Regions from separate parts of the Pedobacter sp. GW822-FHT03F06 genome, predicted to be linked through region 3. Evidence: riboswitches for the same ligand, from Rfam matches in the RefSeq annotation. Region 3 holds a riboswitch; each other region holds the start of a gene.

Evidence for each region. A riboswitch is a leader RNA that binds a small molecule or an ion and turns the genes downstream of it on or off. The one in region 3 is predicted to bind S-adenosylmethionine.
Region 1: linked by a shared signal. The riboswitch ahead of AC1RJ8_RS16675 (transferrin receptor-like dimerization domain-containing protein) and the one ahead of AC1RJ8_RS09445 (SusC/RagA family TonB-linked outer membrane protein) in region 3 are both predicted to bind S-adenosylmethionine.
Region 2: linked by a shared signal. The riboswitch ahead of metH (methionine synthase) and the one ahead of AC1RJ8_RS09445 (SusC/RagA family TonB-linked outer membrane protein) in region 3 are both predicted to bind S-adenosylmethionine.
Region 4: linked by a shared signal. The riboswitch ahead of AC1RJ8_RS00435 (O-acetylhomoserine aminocarboxypropyltransferase/cysteine synthase family protein) and the one ahead of AC1RJ8_RS09445 (SusC/RagA family TonB-linked outer membrane protein) in region 3 are both predicted to bind S-adenosylmethionine.

Annotation. Positions count from the first base shown of each region.
Region 1 is NZ_JBXANE010000009.1:84,507-89,118, reverse strand. Features, by position in the region: gene AC1RJ8_RS16680 (SusC/RagA family TonB-linked outer membrane protein) at 1-421, opposite strand, end outside; gene AC1RJ8_RS16675 (transferrin receptor-like dimerization domain-containing protein) at 437-2,659, opposite strand; SAM riboswitch class I at 2,736-2,840, opposite strand; gene AC1RJ8_RS16670 (serine hydrolase domain-containing protein) at 3,420-4,598, opposite strand.
Region 2 is NZ_JBXANE010000002.1:230,236-234,847, forward strand. Features, by position in the region: gene murQ (N-acetylmuramic acid 6-phosphate etherase) at 1-416, shown strand, start outside; gene AC1RJ8_RS03555 (hypothetical protein) at 531-1,097, shown strand; gene AC1RJ8_RS03560 (Bax inhibitor-1/YccA family protein) at 1,136-1,891, shown strand; SAM riboswitch class I at 2,005-2,108, shown strand; gene metH (methionine synthase) at 2,242-4,612, shown strand, end outside.
Region 3 is NZ_JBXANE010000004.1:416,561-421,172, reverse strand. Features, by position in the region: gene AC1RJ8_RS09450 (peroxiredoxin family protein) at 96-1,364, opposite strand; SAM riboswitch class I at 1,501-1,607, shown strand; gene AC1RJ8_RS09445 (SusC/RagA family TonB-linked outer membrane protein) at 1,931-4,612, shown strand, end outside.
Region 4 is NZ_JBXANE010000001.1:132,953-137,564, reverse strand. Features, by position in the region: gene AC1RJ8_RS00445 (homoserine dehydrogenase) at 1-859, opposite strand, end outside; gene AC1RJ8_RS00440 (homoserine O-acetyltransferase family protein) at 991-2,088, opposite strand; gene AC1RJ8_RS00435 (O-acetylhomoserine aminocarboxypropyltransferase/cysteine synthase family protein) at 2,138-3,469, opposite strand; SAM riboswitch class I at 3,737-3,847, opposite strand; gene AC1RJ8_RS00430 (hypothetical protein) at 4,061-4,612, shown strand, end outside.

The DNA.
Region 1 (4,612 bases), on a different contig from region 3:
AGGCATCTGTTGCCGGAACGGTATTAATCTGATCGTTATTCACTTTTGTTAGCGCAAAGGTCAGCTTTTTACGACTGGTACCTTCGGCAACGCCAGTAACCACCACATCAGATAAAAGATGGACATCTTCTTTCAATTCCACATTAATTTCCGATCGGTTATTGATGGCTACAACCTGCTCTAGATAGCCCTGAAAATGAATAATGATACTATCAGCTTTTTGAGATATGTTTAAATTAAATTCTCCTTTACCATTGGTACTGGTGCCGATTTTCGTGCCTTTTAACTTTATGGTGGCACCAATAAGCGGCTGCTTATCTTTACTGTCGGTAATCTTACCGCGAATGGTATTTTGAGCAAAAGCCTGCATACTGCTAAGCAAAACAAAGCAGACTATCAACTGGGTAAAAAATAGTTTCATGTTTAGGGATTATAATTAAGGATGATTGGTTTGGTTGAGAAATTGAGTGAGTTTTAAGATGGAGGCTGTTAACACGAGAATTTGTTCCTGTACTTCTTTTGCATGATACTGCTCAATGGCTTCTCTCACACCTGGGAGGGTTTTAACGCCATAACCGGTATATAAACCAGGGGCATAAATGCTATGTCTATACCACGGTCGCCCTGGTAAACCTGCTTGTAGAAGCAATTGTTTTTCAGCCTGAAAAAGTAAGGTATTCAGTTGGTCAGTTTTAGTATCCGAAGCAAGTGCAGCGGTTACGGTCTGACTAAGTTTTGATGAGACTGCTTTTAAACTATCTACTGCTAAGTTCAGTGCTTTAAAATCAAATTCAGATAATTCGACCTGTACAGGAGGATTTTTCAAGTTTTCTTTAGGATCGTTGGCAAGCTGATAAGCACCGTTTGAAATGAGCTTATTCTGGCTTTGCGCACCTTCCCGGAGCTGCTTTGCCAATGTACTTACTTCAGTAACGTAAGTCGCTATTTTAGCCTGAAGATTAGAAAAGTTGAACGGAAGTACATCTGCATTGGCCAAACGCAATACCGCCCTGCCAGCTGTTTGCGATAGGGCCAATCCGTATTCAAAACCCGGATCTTTAAACTTCACAAAGTTGTCGTAAGTATCGAAATTGGTATGGTACTCCCCTCCTTCATCCTCACCACCGAAGCCAAGGCTTAAAGTAGGGATACCAAGGTGCTGTAAAAATGCAGAATAATCAGATCCTGTACCTAGCGCACCCAGATCAAGCGTTTGGCTGTCCTGTATTTTCTTACGTTCGGTAAGCGAGGCTGTAGAAATGGCTTTATTGGCTTTCCAGCGTTCAAAAATATTAGAACCCACCTGAGGGTCTTTTACATCTTTTGAAATTTCAGAAACAAAATTTTCTAAAGCATGCGAGCCGCCTGCTTCTAAAAAGCCACGGCCATTGCCATCCGAATTGATGTAGGCAACCGCTTTACTGTTTAACTCGTCTGCATGGTCTTCTACCCATTCTGTAGAACCTAAAAGCGATTGTTCTTCTCCATCCCAGGCAATATAAACAAGTGTTCGTTTAGGTTTTATACCTGCCTTTGCCAATTTTCCGATAGATTTTGCTTCTTCTAATAAAGAGGCTAATCCACTTACCGGATCTGCAGCGCCATTTACCCAGGCATCGTGGTGATTACCGCGGATGATCCACTGATTTTTAAATTTACTTCCCTCAAGTTTTGCTACAACATTGTATGCTGGCACAATATCCCAGTTAAAAGCCAGGTTTAAACGAACCACGGTACTTCCATCGCCAATGTGGTAGGTAACGGGCAAGCCGCCGCTCCAATCGGTAGGTACTACCTGACCTTTAAGTGCAGCAAGCAATGGCAAAGCATCATGATAACTGATAGGCTGAACCGGAATTTTAAGAATCGTTTTGGCATCGCCCCGCTCCAACCTTTTGGCATCCTTTGTAGAACCGATTCCAGGGGTCAATGGATCACCGGGATAAATTACCATATCCATTACCGATCCCCGTTGAACAGCAAATTCTGGCTTGTAAGCACCCTGTGGATATACATCGCCTTTCACAAAGCCATCATCTTTTGGATCCGAATAAATGATACAGCCCACCGCACCATGTTCGTAAGCTATTTTAGGTTTAGTGCCCCGCCACGACCTGCCATATTTTGCAATAACAATCTTGCCTTTTACGCTGATGCCTAAACGCTCCAACTTTTCATAATCAGCTGGCAGACCATAATTTACAAAAACAAGGCCTGCACTTACATCGCCATCGGCACTCCAGGCATTGTAAGGAGGCAACTGCCCTTGCTGTGCGGTTGCTAAATCTTCCTTAACAGCCTTTTCTTCAAGCGAGGCGCTGTATTTGTTGCTTCCTAAAAATTCTACCGATCGGGTTTTAGGTGTTGGAAATAAAACATAATAAGTCTCTATTTTTGCATCCCAGCCATAGCTTTTAAACTTTTTCAGTACAGATTCTGCTACCGTTTTACTGCCCTTAGCGCCCAAGTGATGGGGGTTGGCAGAAAGCTCTTTTATGGTCGCCCCTATATTTTCTTTATTAAGCCCAGCATCAAATTTCTGCTCAATATCTCGCTGTAGCGGAATGTTTTGAATTTTAAATCCACTCAGTTTTTCCTGCGCCAATAAAGGAAGCCAGAGCAATTGAATAGCCGTGAAAAAGGTAAAAGTTTTCTTCATTTTCTGATTTTTTAGGAGTTCTTTACCAGAAAAACTTTGAGCGACCTCAAAATAATTAGCATGCGGATGCATAACCAACTTATCTTCTCCACCCTTGGGCAGAAAGGAATTAGCACCTTTTACAAGTGTATAGGTTCCTCAGACGTCTTAGGGCCCTTCCCTCAGTCTTTCTGGATAAGTATTATATAATGATGCAAAACTAGAAATAATAATCTAGTATTCCTATAGGATTTGTATTATTTATTTCGATGGCATGTTTGTGAAAAAAAATATACCAGGGCATTTTAGCAGGTTTTTTGGCCAACGTGTGTATTTCGGTGAAAGTTGACTCCTCTGTTTCGGGCCAAACTGGCCACCAATTTGATTACCGGACCATGCACATCTAAGTTCCTTTCCCTCTGAACAGGTGGTCACTTTAAAGCGAAATGGCGCGACAGTTTAAATGCAGAAAGGACGTACACACCAGCAAAATCATGCAAATATCCGCTGTAAAAGACTTAGTCAGGCGGGGTTCAAATTTGCAAAGGAGATATACCTTAAAAATAATTAAATGTATTGTTGGCTAAAAAATAAAAAAAGCCATTCAATCCTGAGTAGGCTAGTTTAAATAAAAAGTGTCCCCTATCATAGGGATTCGTAGATATATTAAATTTCCATTTCAAAATGTCGCTGAATCTAAATTGAAAAAACGGATGTTTTAGATAGGATAATTTTAACAGTTTCATTGTAAGGATTGCAACTCTTCTTTTTAATTATCAGGTTATTTCACAACTTCCTCCTTGGCCGGCTCGCCCAAATGACCAAGCCATCTCAGCGGCGAATAGGTATCACCGATGCAAATTTTTAAAATTTGGGCGTTGGCTTTTTCAAAATTTTCACTGTTGCTCAGTAAAATTACAGCGATTCCAGCTTTAGGAAAAGCTACAGCATAATTCTGGTTAGCATCACCATGCCCGGTATGGAAAAAGGCCCGTCCAAAAGCCGACTTGAATGTACCAATGCCCAGCCCCCATGATAACCCGATAGCATTATTTTCATTTGTAATGCTGTCTTTCAAAGGACCAAACCCCCGTTTACTTTTCACCGGGACCTGTGCACGAAGCATCTCATGATAACCTGATCTGGATAAACCGTTTTCTTTCATTAGGTTGATCATAAACCGAGCATAATCTTCGGCTGTTGTTGACATCGAACCTGCAGCACGGCTACTCTCCCGTCTTTCAGAGCCATATTTCTTTCCGTCTTTGAAGTAAGCATAAGAAAAATTGTTTTCAAAGGATTTTTCCCAGATCATACTGGTGTATTCCATCCTTAGTGGAATAAAAACTTCTTCACGTGCGATAATTTCGAGTTTCTTTCCCGTTAACTCTTCAATCATAAATCCCAATAGATTAATGCCCTCATTGGAATAATAGAACTTTTCACCAGGTTTGGCAATAAGATTAACTTTGTTGCCATACAGCTGGCGTAAAACGGGCAAACCAGAACTATGACTTAACAGCATCCTGGGCGTGATCAGATTAAATGATGCGGTGTCATCTCCAAGATCTTTCCATTTTGGATACTCAGCTATCGGTTTTTTAAGATACAGGTGGACTGGCCTGTCAAGACTGAATATTCCCTTTTCCACCAAACGCATAAAAATATATGCACTTACCGGTTTAGTTAGTGAAGCGGCGTACATGACGGTACTGTCATCCAGCTTCCTTTTATTTTCAAGATCCTTAAAACCAAAACTGGAAGAATAGACGATATTGTTATCGTTAACGATCGCTACCTGAAGCCCCGCAATCTTAACACTGTCAACCAGACGTGATAACTGCTCTTCTAAAACTTGGGCTGTTATCTTTTTTCCGTTCAGTTGTTTAACCTGAATATTGTTTTGTGCAAATAGTGGTAGCATGTAAATCCAGCATGCCAGCGTTAATAGTTTTTTCATCTTGAAAGTATTTA
Region 2 (4,612 bases), on a different contig from region 3:
GTTTGGTTGGTCTGGCAGCGTCAGGTACTACGCCATATGTAATCGGGGGATTAAACACGGCACGTAAACATGGTATTTTAACGGGTTGCATCGTTTGCAATACCGGCGGACCAATTGCTGCAGAATCGGATTTTCCGGTTGAGGTGGTGGTTGGCCCTGAGTTTGTAACCGGTTCTACCCGCATGAAATCTGGTACGGCGCAAAAAATGGTGTTAAACATGTTAAGCACTACCGTTATGGTTCAGTTGGGGCGTGTAGTTGGCAATAAAATGGTCGATATGCAGTTAACCAATCATAAACTCGTAGACCGCGGTACGCAAATGGTTGCCGATGAACTGAATATTGGTTATGATGAAGCTGCCGAGTTGTTAACCCGTTATGGAAGTGTGCGTAAGGCAGTTGAAGCAAGGCACTAAGAATTGAGAGAAGAATAGAATGAAAGAATGATTGAAGGATAGAATGATGTAAAGTAGAAATGACCTTAACATTCACTCATTCAAAACTCACCCATTCAATAATTAGAGAAAAGTATGCACGAAATTGAGCCTTATTACCAGTGGAGAGATGATTATATTTCTGCAGAAGATGAGCGTTCGCCATTTTACAATACCGAATATTCAGAACTTTACTTCGATAAGCAGATTTATAACTTTTTACTGCACCCGCAATGGGACGAATTTGGTTCAAATACCCTATACATGAAGGTGTTATATGCCGATTATGATCGCAGTTATGCCGTTATAGAATTTATAGGCGAGTGGAACGATGCCATTAACAACGACATTATGCTGCTGAAACGTGATATTTTAGAGCTGATGATGGATGAAGGCATTAATAAATTTATCCTGATTGGTGAAAATGTACTGAATTTTCATGCTTCAGATGATAGTTACTACGAAGAGTGGTTTCAGGAAGTAGAAGATGGCTGGATTGTTGGAGTAAATTTTCAGGAACATGTAATCACCGAGTTTCGCGATAATAACATCGATTATTACATTAACTTTGGTGGTGCATTTGACAATCTGCCATGGCGCACCCTAAAACCGCTACAGTTCTTTAAAAAAGTTGAAGAACTGCTGACAAAAAGATTAAACTAAATATTTATTTTTATATAGTTAAATACGCAAAATTTAAAATGGAACAACAAAATTATCAATATCAGGACAACAGTGTTTTTGTACAGGAAAAATCTGTTTCTAAAAAATTCTTTGCAAACGTTTTCTTATGGATGTTCGTTGCATTGAGTTTATCAACAGTAGCCGCCTATTTATTTGGTACCAATGAGCAGTTAATGCAATACCTTTTAAATATTAATCCAACAACCGGTAAAGTGAGCATGTCAATTTTTGGTTATGTAGCCATGTTTGCACCGCTTGGACTGGTTTTATTAATGGGATTCGGTTTAAGCAGATTGTCATTACCGGCGTTAATTGGCGTTTTTGTACTTTATTCAGTACTAACTGGAGTTAGTTTAAGTTTTATCTTGTTAACTTATACTTCAGGTTCAGTAGTGAGCTGTTTTGCAGGAGCAGCCGGGATATTTGGAATAATGGCATTTATGGGTTATACAACCAATATCGATCTAAGTAAATTCGGGCCGATTTTAATGGTTGGAGTAATTGGTTTAGTGATTGCCAGTGTAATTAATATGTTTGTTCAGAGTGAACAGTTCAGTTTGTTTATGGCATTTATTGGTATTGCCATATTTACAGCATTAACGGCTTATGATGTACAAAAAATTAAAAGAATTGGCGAAGGGATAGAAGCTAGCGGTGAACAGGTTCTTCAGATTGAATCTAAAAAAATGGCTATTGTAGCTGCATTGTCTTTATACTTAGATTTCCTAAATATCTTCCTTTTCTTACTTCGTATTTTCGGAAGCAGAAAATAGTCATTAACAGAACAATATTCTTAAGGCCGTGCAGAATTGCATGGCCTTTGTAATTTTATTTGGCAGCAAAGCGATAAATTTTGGAATTGATGTTGCTTTGTTGCATTTTTGTATGCTTATTAAGAAAGACGGAGGGATTAGACCCAACGAAGTCTTAGCAACCTGTAACCTACAAGGTGCTAAATTCTATTCTGCAAATAGCAGAAACAGATAAGTTTAGGATTACGATTCACGTACCAACTTTTTAAATAAGCTTTTTAGAGACTTGAGACTATAGATTTGAGATTTGAGACATTGCGTCTTATCCATTCTCATATCTGATACCTCATATCTCAAATCTTACAACAAGAATGAGCATAAGAGAAGAATTAGAAAAACGTATTTTGGTGATTGATGGTGCAATGGGTACCATGATTCAGCGATATACCTTAACCGAAGAAGATTTTAGGGGGGAGCGATTTAAAAACCATCCCTGTGATGTAAAAGGCAATAACGATTTGCTCAACATCACACGTCCGGATATTATTAAAACAATACACCTGGAGTACCTGGCCGCTGGTGCCGATATTATCGAAACCAACACGTTCAGTACACAGCGCATTTCCATGGCCGATTACCAGATGGAAGACCTTTCTTACGAAATGAGTTTTGAAGGTGCACGGGTGGCAAAAGAAGCTGTAAACGAGTTCATGGCTGCAAATCCAGACCGTAAATGTTTTGTGGCCGGCGCCATTGGCCCAACTAACCGTACCCTTTCCATGTCGCCGAATGTAAACGATCCTGGTTTTAGGGCAGTTTATTTTGACGAACTGGAAGCCGCTTATTATGAGCAGGTGCGCGGTTTGGTAGATGGTGGTTCTGATGTATTATTAATCGAAACCATTTTTGATACTTTAAATGCTAAAGTGGCTATTGTAGCCATTAAAAAATACGAAGAGGTAATTGGCCGTAAACTGGAGATCATGATTTCCGGTACCATTACCGACGCCTCTGGCAGAACACTTTCAGGTCAGACTGCCGAAGCTTTTTTGAACTCTGTAATGCATGCAAAACCATTAAGTATTGGTTTTAACTGTGCATTGGGCGCTAAAGAAATGCGTCCGCATATTGAGGAGCTTGCTGCAAAAGCAGGTTGTTATGTTTCGGCCTATCCAAATGCCGGTTTACCAAATGAGTTTGGTGCTTACGATGAGCAGCCACATGAAACCGCACATTTGGTTGACGATTTTATTGCCTCTGGTTTTGTGAATATTGTGGGCGGCTGTTGTGGTACCACACCAGAGCATATTGGTTGTATTGCCAAAAATGCGAGAAAAGCTGAACCTCGAAAAATACCGGTTCTTCAACCATATATGCGTTTAAGCGGGCTGGAACCTGTAACCATTACCCCAGAAAGCATTTTTGTAAATATTGGTGAAAGAACAAATATCACCGGGTCTCCGAAATTCTCTAAACTGATTTTGGGCGGCGATTACGAATCTGCACTGGCCGTTGCCTTACAACAGGTTGAAGGTGGTGCGCAGGTAATCGATGTGAATATGGATGAGGGGATGTTGGATTCTGAAGCAGCAATGACCAAATTCTTAAACCTCATTGCTTCTGAACCTGATATTGCCAAATTGCCCATCATGGTCGATTCATCTAAATGGTCGGTTATCGAAAATGGCTTAAAATGTTTGCAGGGAAAAGGAATTGTAAACTCTATCTCCTTGAAAGAAGGGGAGGAGAAATTCCGCGAAAGCGCACGCAAAATTATGCAATATGGTGCTGCTGTAGTAGTAATGGCCTTTGATGAGCAGGGACAGGCCGATAATTACGAACGCAGGAAAGAAATCTGTAAAAGAAGTTACGATATCCTGGTACACGAAATAGGTTTTCCGGCAGAGGATATTATTTTCGATCCGAACATCTTAACGGTGGCAACTGGATTAGAAGAGCATAATAATTATGCTGTTGATTTTATCAATGCCACCCGCTGGATCAAAGAAAACCTACCTCATGCTAAAGTGAGTGGAGGGGTTTCTAATATTTCTTTCTCTTTTAGGGGGAATAATACCGTGCGCGAAGCCATGCACTCCGCATTTCTTTATCACGCCATTCAGGCTGGTTTAGACATGGGGATCGTAAACGCAGGGATGTTAGAGGTTTATCAGGAAATTCCACCCGAGTTGTTAGAAAGGGTAGAAGATGTACTTTTAAACCGAAGAGACGATGCTACGGAGCGATTGGTAGAATATGCCGATACCGTAAAATCGAAAGGTAAAGAGGTGGTTAAAGATGAAGAGTGGCGAAAAGGTTCTGTTGAAGAGCGGTTATCGCATTCTTTAGTAAAGGGAATTGTAGAATACCTGGATGATGATGTGGAAGAAGCCAGGCAAAAATATGCCCGCCCGATTCAGGTAATCGAAGGTCCATTGATGGACGGGATGAACATTGTGGGTGATTTATTCGGTGCCGGAAAAATGTTCCTGCCCCAGGTGGTAAAATCGGCAAGGGTAATGAAAAAAGCCGTAGCCTATTTATTGCCGTTTATCGAACAGGAGAAGCTGGATAATCCCGATCAGGACCAGAACTCATCTGCCGGAAGAGTGTTAATGGCCACCGTAAAAGGCGATGTGCACGATATTGGAAAAAATATTGTGGGCGTGGTATTGGCTTGTAATAACTTCGAAATTGTTGATATGGGCGTGATGGTTCCTGCGCAGGAAATCATCAAAAAAG
Region 3 (4,612 bases):
GTGCTACTATTTAATTTGCCACGGAAGCACGGAAATCACGGAAGTTCTATTTCGGTTGGTGAGACACCAACCGATAAGAAATTAAGGTACTATGCCTATTTCTTCAGTAACGTATCAATCTCAGTATTAAATTCTTTCACAAATTCATCATAAAATTTACCGGTTGCCGGACCGTTAAAGCCCGTATGGATCTGCGCTACATTGCCCTGTTTATCAATAATTATCGTGGTTGGGAACGATAAAAAAGAATCGAGTGCAGGCAACGATTCAGATACCACCTGCTTATCGGCAGTACCTGCAATAACCTGATCGTATTCAATGCCAAAACGTTCGCGGAAACGTGTCATCACCTTTTTTGCATATTCGGGTTCGGTTGAGCGCTCATAATGCAAAGCAATAATTTCTACACCGCGTTTCTTGTTTTCTTTATACCAGGGTGCAATAAAAGTAGCTTCGTCAACACAATTTGGGCACCAGCTTCCGGTTATGGTTAAAATCACTACCTTGTTTTTATATTTTTCATCCTTTAACGAAATCTTTTTGCCGTTTACATCAGGAAAACTAAAATCAAGCGTTTTGTATCCTTTTTTCAGGTAGGTAAGTTTGTAAGGATCGGGCAGGGCAGCATCTTTATTTTTAGTTCCGGTAAAAGGCTGGCTTCCCCTTGCACCTAAAATTTCGCCAGTTAATGAGCCATCTGACTGAAAAGTTCCTTTGTAATAGGCAGGAGAGGAGCCAATAAAGCTCGAAAGTTGAAATTCATTTCCTTCTACTACCCCTTCCAGATAACGCGAATCGCCTGTTACACGTAGAAAAGTGCCGGTAAGTTTGTTGCCGGTTTGCTTAAATAAACCTACTGTTTTTTCTTCCTTACCATTTGGCGATTTAAAAACTACATCATAACTGCCAGAATAATCTGCCGTTGCAGGTTTACCTGTTGTTTTAAAACGGTAATTTTTCCTTTCAGCAACAATTACCAAAGGTTTGCCAGCTTTATCCTGTTTCCTTAATGTACCTGTTAATTGGTCTCCATCTATCGCAAATGCGAGTTCATTATCAAACTGATCAAGTTTTACGAAAAGCGAATCGGCCGTTTGTTTTACTAGGCCACCTTCGAAACTTTCTTCAGCATTGCGGAAATATAATTTCTGCTGACCGCTTTTTTCATTGATCTCGAAATTAAAAGGAATTTCCAGACCTTCCTTTATCTTGGCTATTCCACGCCAATTGCCGAGGGCAACAAAGGCTTTAGATTTTATTTTGTTGAGTTTTACTACCTGATTGGGTAAAGTATTATGTTCCTGGGCATAGATAAAAGTTGTTGATATAGCCAATATGGCTGTTGAAAGGGATTTAAGTTTCATTGGGATGTGTATTGACGACTAAATTAGTAGACAAAGATATGGATGTAATTGGGAAAGAAAAAATTTTTCAATAAAAATCTATAAAAACTATAGGATAAATGGAATTAATTATACCTTTGCAGCAGTTATTTTAAAATACTTATCAAGAAAGGCGGAGGGAATGGCCCTATGAAGCCTTAGCAACCATCTAATTTTTAGAAATGGTGCTAATTCCATCTCAGATGAATCTGGGGTAGTTAAGTCAGTTGATTGCGTTATCCTTATAAGAATATATGGAGCACTTCTGATTTATGGGGGTGCTTTTTTTTTGCCCCGATGCAAGCTTGATAAGTAAATACGGTTTAAAGAAAATTATTCAAATGAAAAAAACAGACGAGCTAAAACCCATTAATGCACACCTTAATGCATCCTTCCGAATGCGCATGCCCTGTTAAAATCGCTCCATTTTAACAGGCTTCTTTAGGCTAACCATTCCTTTTTATTTTTTTTAAAACAATACGTTTTAGTCGTAGTGGAATTGTTTTGCCCAAAAATATTATCCCTTTTTAACTAATTAACTACACAATATGTTTAAAAATTTAAAATTAAAAACGTTTATCCTGCTGCTCTTCCTGGCACAAAAGCTTTCTGCTCAGGATGTAACGGTTACCGGAACGGTAAAGTCGGCAGATGGCGAAACACTGCCTGGCGTTTCTGTATCAATAAAAGAAACCAGGCAAGCTACTATTTCTGATGCAAAAGGGGCTTTTTCAATTCATGCACCCGATAAGGGCACATTGATATTTTCATATATCGGTTTTAAAAGCCAGGAGATACAAATCAATAAAAATGCTGGCCCCATTTCGGTCATTCTTCAGTCAAGCGATAATGCGCTTGATGAAGTAGTGGTTACGGCTTTGGGGATTTCCAGGGAGAAAAAGTCGCTGGGTTATGCGGTTCAGGAATTGAAAGGGGACCGTGTAGCTGAAGCAAAAGAATCCAATCTGGTAAATGCACTCGCTGGAAAAATAGCTGGTGTACGGGTAACCAACAGCCAGGGAAGTATGGGCTCGTCTCGTGTGGTCATCAGGGGAGAAACGTCTATTGCTGGAAATAACCAGCCTTTATTTGTGGTTGATGGAATTCCGGTAGATAACGCTCAGTTAAACTCTGCAGGGGCAAGAGATTATGCGAACACCATTTCGGATATTAATCCGGAAGATATAGAATCGATGAGTGTGTTAAAAGGACCCAATGCCGCTGCATTATACGGCTCGAGGGCTGCTGCAGGGGTTATACTCATTAAAACCAAAACCGGTAAATCGAAAAAAGGATTGGGCATTGCCATCAACTCAAATGCAGTATTGGAAACTTTGCTTACATTACCTGTATATCAAAATGCCTTCGGTCAGGGATCGGAAGGCAAATTTAGCTATGTAGATGGTGCAGGTAAAGGCATTAACGATGGGGTAGATGAAAGCTGGGGTCCGAAATTGGATGGTAGATTAATTCCACAATTCTATTCGAAGGGAGTGGCCGTTCCATTTGTTGCGCATCCCGATAATGTGCGCGATTTCTTTCAGACGGGATATTCATTAAATAATGGGGTATCTGTTGCAGATGCCGGCGAAAAGTATGATTACCGGATTTCATACAATAACCTGAAACAGGTTGGTATAGTGCCTAACTCTGGTCAGGGCAAAAATTCGTTTGTGCTGAATACATCATTAAAAATAACACCGAAGTTAACCTTAACTGCCAACGCAAATTATAGCAAACTTAATTCTGATAATTTACCTGGAACAGGAGGTTCAAGATCTACCAGTACCATGTTGCAGTTTACCTGGTTTGGCCGTCAGGTTGATATCAACCAATTAAAAGATTATTTGGATGAAAATGGAAAAACGTTTAACTGGAACAATAGCTATTACAGCAATCCGTATTGGGTAGCTTACGAAAATACCGTATCGCAAAACCGTAGCCGGATTATTGGAAGTTTAGCCCTGAATTATAAGATTATTGATGGACTTGATTTAAATTTCAGGTCAGGAACGGATTATTATAATGATAGACGTAAAGTTAGGATTGCCTATGGTACCAACGGAACGCCTTTCGGTTCTTATACAGAAAGTGCCTTTACGGTAAGTGAAAATAATACCGATGCAACATTAAACTTTAACAAACAGTTGAATAATGATTTTAGTCTCGAATTGTTAGGTGGTGGGAACATCCGCAGGCAATATATCGAGCAGAACGATCAAAGTGCACCTAAATTGGCCATCGCAGGGCTATATACACTTAAAAATTCTCGTGATCCGCTGATTTCATCAAATAATTTATCAAGATTAAAATCTTACAGTGTTTATGCATCCGGACAGCTTGGTTTCAGGAATTACCTGTTTGCAAACATCACAGCCCGTAACGATTGGTCATCTACCTTACCAGCGCAAAATAGATCGTATTTTTACCCATCATTTAACGGAAGTTTTGTAGCAACAGAAGCATTTGACATTAAAAGTGAAGCGCTTAACTATTTGAAAATACGTGGAGGCTGGTCTAAAGTAGGTAAAGATGCAGATCCTTATCGCTTAATCAATACTTATGCATTTAGTGCGCCGTTTAATGCAAACCCTCAGCTTACCACAAGTAATATCGATCTTAATCCTAACCTCAAACCAGAAACTACCACTTCAACAGAACTGGGCGTTGAGGCGGTATTCTTTAACAAAAGGTTACGTTTCGATTTAAGTGCATACAATACCAATAGCTACAACCAGATTTTGGCAGCTGATGTAAGTCAAAGTACCGGATTTAGCTCAAAACTGCTTAATGCCGGAAAAATAAATAACAAAGGCATAGAAGCACAGTTGGGCATTACACCAATTAAAAAACAGTTTACCTGGGACATTGATTTCAATTTCGCTGCAAACAGGAGTAGGGTAATTGAGCTCGATGCGGAGAAATTATTAACGAATTACATTGTCGCTACCAATTCAGCGCAGGTGATTGCTACCGTTGGACAACCTTATGGATCGCTTTTTGGAACAGCCTTTTTAAGAGATGGCAATGGAAATATCATTGTAAACGCTACAGGTGCACCAGCTACAAATCCAACGAAACAGGTATTGGGAAAATATACACCAGACTGGATTGGCGGGGTGTACAATACCTTCACATATAAAGGTATAAGTTTAGGTGTATTGGTTGATGCGAGTATCGGTGGTTCTATCTACAATGGTACCTATGCAACAGGTACTTATACCGGAGTT
Region 4 (4,612 bases), on a different contig from region 3:
ATTGTTTATCAGCAAAAGCCGCCTGAACAGCAACTGCATTGTACTCATTTTCTACGTTGTAAAGGAAATCATCTTTGGCTACCAGTTTTGGTAACACATAAGTCACGATATCTTTTGTATTCACTTTACGTGCTGTAGGAACCAACTTAATTTTAAAGTTTTTCTCACGCGCATATTTAATGTCGTGGTTAGAAAGGTTCTGTATACCGATGTTTAAAATGGCATCAGGATTTACAAATAAACCATATGCGTGTGCGGTAGCAATGGCCAGTTTATATTTCGGATCGTAACCACCAACGTCTAAAATTGGATCGGTTTCTGCGAAACCTAAATCTTGCGCTTCTTTTAAAGCCGAGTCGTAACTTTGGTTCTCATTAAATATTTTCGACAAAATGTAATTAGATGAGCCATTAAAAATCCCACTCAAAGCATGGAATAATTCATTGTCGTAATATTCTTCCAGGTTACGGATAATTGGAATACTACCACAAACGGCTCCTTCGTACAATAAGGAAGTACCATGCGCTTGTTGTAAATCTACCAGTTCTTTTAAGTGTGTGGCGATCATTTTTTTATTGGCAGAAACTACATTTTTACCATTTTTTAATGCAGTGGTTACAATTTCGTATGCAGCATCGGCATCGTTAATTAATTCTACAATGGTATTGATCTCTGTATTGTTCAGTATCTCGTTGCGATCAGTGGTAAATAGATCCTTATTAAGAGTACGCTTCTTTCTTGGGTCTTTTATCGCGATTTTAATGATCTCCAGGTTTAGGTTCTGGCTTTGGATAATATCCAATAAACCTTGTCCTACAACACCAAAACCAAATAAACCGATTTTTAAATTCTTACTCATTTCTTAAAGTGATTACACAGATAAATGGATTGCACCGATATAGCTGTTCTTATTTTTTGTGATTTGTTTTAAATTTTATTTTGTTATCCAGTTTTCACCTTCAACCTTTACACCGTCTACCTTATACCTTTTTAAGCGGTATGCTGCAATTTGATTATTTTTTTATTACGGCTTTCCTTAATAAAGTTTCCAATTACATTAGTTAAAGCATCTGTTTCGATTAAAAATCCATCATGACCATAATCTGAATGTAAGGCACTAAATTCTGCTCCAGGGATATGATCGGCCAGGTATTTTTGCTCTGATAAAGGAAACAAAACGTCATTTTCTATCCCGATTACCAAAGTATTTGCCGTTATTAATTTTAGTGCGTCGGCAATACTTTTACGGTTCCGGCCCACGTTGTGGCTGTCCATTGCTTTGGTTAAATAATAATAACTGTAGGCGTTAAAACGGTTGATCAGTTTTTCTCCCTGATAATTCTGATAAGAAGACGACCTGAAATTGTCTGTTTTATCGTTTACGCTTTCTACCTGTGTGCTGCCGTAAGCGCTGTAGGTTCTATAACTTAAAAGTGCAATGCTACGAGCGGTTTTTAAACCTTTGCTACCACCGTTAGGCTGGTTGGCATAAAAAGTTCTATCGGTGGTAATGGCCAAACGCTGACTTTCGTTAAAAGCTATTCCCCAAGGAGAATGCGCTGCATTAGTGGCAATCAGAATCAGGTTTTCGATTTTATTTGGCTCCGAAATGCTCCACTCAACAGCTTGTTGTCCGCCTAAAGAACCTCCGATTAATAGTTTAATATAATCGATACCTAAATGCGAAGCCAATAACTGGTGTGCTGATACTAAATCGCGGATGGTAAACTGTGGAAAAGAAAGGTAATAAGGTAAACCTGTTACCGGATTGGTACTTAATGGGTTTGTACTGCCGTAATGTGAGCCTAAAACGTTAGCACAAACGATATAATGCTCTTCCGGGTTGAACAAAGCATTTTCACCGAACAAACCTTCCCACCATTCAAAAACATCTGCATTGGCGGTAAGTGCATGGCAAACCCAAATTACATTATCTTTATTTGCATTTAATTTGCCATAAGTTTGATAAGCAACTTGCAGGTTACGGATTTTTTTTCCGTTCTCTAATTTGAACTGTTTGTTATAGCTATATGTTGACGCAAAATTCCCCGAAGTGGATTTTACATTGTCGTTTTTACTGTTATGCATTTTGTAATGTTGTTGTCGTTTTTAAAAAGCCTCTTAAAGGGTTTGGGGTTTAGGCTTGTAAATTCTCTGCCGGAACTGTAGCTTTAATTGTTGCAAATGCCTGTTCGAAATCGGCCTTAATATCGTCAATATGCTCAATGCCTACTGAAACCCTCAGTGCATTTGGTTTTACACCTGCAGCTAATTGTTCTGTTTCGCTTAACTGTTGGTGTGTTGTGGCCGAAGGCTGAATAATCAGCGTTTTTGCATCACCCACATTGGCAAGATGCGACACCAGTTTTAAGTTATCAATTACCTGTGTAGCATTTTCTTTGCTTCCAGCTAACTCGAAAGATAAAACTGCGCCAAAACCATTGCTTAAATATTTTTTAGCCAGGTTGTTATATTTATTACTGGCTAAGCCAGGATATTGTACTTCTTTAACTAATGGATGGTTTTCTAACCAGGTCGCTAATTCTAATGCATTATCTACATGGCGCTGAACACGAAGTGATAAGGTTTCTAAGCCTTGTAACAAAAGAAAAGAATTGAAAGGCGATAGGGCAGGTCCCAGATCTCTTAATCCTTCTACGCGGGCACGGATGATAAATTGGATATTGCCAAATGGTCCGCCGATACCAAAAACATCGCTAAAAACCAAACCATGGTAACCTTCTGATGGCTCAGAGAATTGAGGAAACTTACCGTTGCCCCAGTTGTAATTTCCGCCGTCGACGATAACGCCGCCAATACTGGTTCCATGACCACCAATCCATTTCGTTGCAGATTCTACAACAATGTTGGCGCCATGTTCTAAGGGCTTAAACAAATAACCTCCTGCACCAAAAGTATTGTCAACCACTAAAGGGATATCGTATTTTTTGGCAATGGCTGCAATTTTTTCGAAATCAGGCACACTAAATGCAGGGTTGCCAATGGTTTCTAAAAAGATTGCTTTTGTTTTATCGGTTATTTTGCTTTCAAATTCTTCGGGTACATCTGGGTTGGCAAAATCGACATGAATACCCAGGCGCTTAAAAGCTACTTTGAATTGATTATAGGTTCCTCCGTAAATATGGGTTGAAGAAACGATGCTATCGCCTGCCTCCAGTATATTATTTAGTGCAATAAACTGTGCTGCTTGTCCAGATGCTACCGCTAAAGCTGCCACACCACCTTCTAAAGCGGCAATACGTTTTTCGAAAACATCATTGGTAGGATTCATAATCCTGGTGTAGATATTACCAAACTCCTTTAACGCAAATAAATTGGCGCCATGTTCTGCATTTTTAAAACCATAAGAAGTGGTTTGGTAAATAGGAACAGCCCTTGAGCCTGTTGTTGGATCTATTTCTTGTCCAGCGTGTAATTGTAAAGTTTCGAATTTATATGATGTTGACATGATTTCTGTTTTTTATTGTTGAATAAGATGATACATGTAGTGCTTTAGGCTAATCCTAAAACCTAGCAGGGCGTATCCCGATTTCTCAGGACCTTCCAGTTTGAAAGAAACAAAAAAGGAAGATTTTTAAATTACTTTATGCAACAGCACATATAAGTAACCGCACGCATATTGCAACAAATAAAAGAAATAGAAACTTGTTCTACATTTTTTTGGTTTGCGCTGGGCTCGCTTAGCGATTGAAGATTTAATGTTTTCATCAGTTCTAATTTATATCTCCAAATAACACCATGTTATCCGGTCAGGAATTGGCACCTTCTCTTTCTGAGGGTTGCCAGTGGGTCATCGAGCCAGTCTCTCGCCACTTCTTTATAAATCAACCCGTGAAGATTGACTTTTATTTAGCTTTCCGCCAAATAATATTCCAAATGTCTGAATTTAATTTTAATCCACAAAATAAAATTCCGAATTTATGTCAATCATCTGTAAATGAGTAATGTATTTTTTATTCTGATAAGGTGGTTTAAACTTTTAATATAAAATTAACGCTTAAAATTCTAAGTTTGTGTTACCTATCTAAATCTAATCATCATGAAAAATACAAAATCCCTATGTTTAGGAATGCTATTTACTGTAGTCTGTTTAAACAGCGTAAACGCTCAGTTTGGAGGCTTAAAAGATAAATTATTAAAAGTGGGCACCGCCCAGGGCGCTAAAGCTTTAGGCGTAGACAAGTTTTTGAAACAACCTGCTGCCATTACCACTAATTTTGAAGACGTAAATAGAGAAGGCGAAAAGCTGCCTGATTTTATTAATTCATTAAATTTAAAAGCCCAGCCCTTGTACTTACTGCCTAAAAATCCAGAGGGTGGTTTCGTGCTTTGCGAGGGGCTTTACGAAATGACCAATAAAAGTTATTGTTTAAAAGCAGGAACTTTCGCGCCGTCAAAAGGTGATGGTTATATGTATGCTCCGGTTTTAGGCCCCAAGGAAGAAATTGTGGTTTCTATACTCAAAAGTGCAGAAAAGCATCCTGATGTAGATCAGCATGATATCCAGGCTTTACTTTGGACAATCATAGCCAGAACAAAATTTGCCGATTTTAACGGACAGGTTAAAGTAACTGCCATTAAATTATTAACG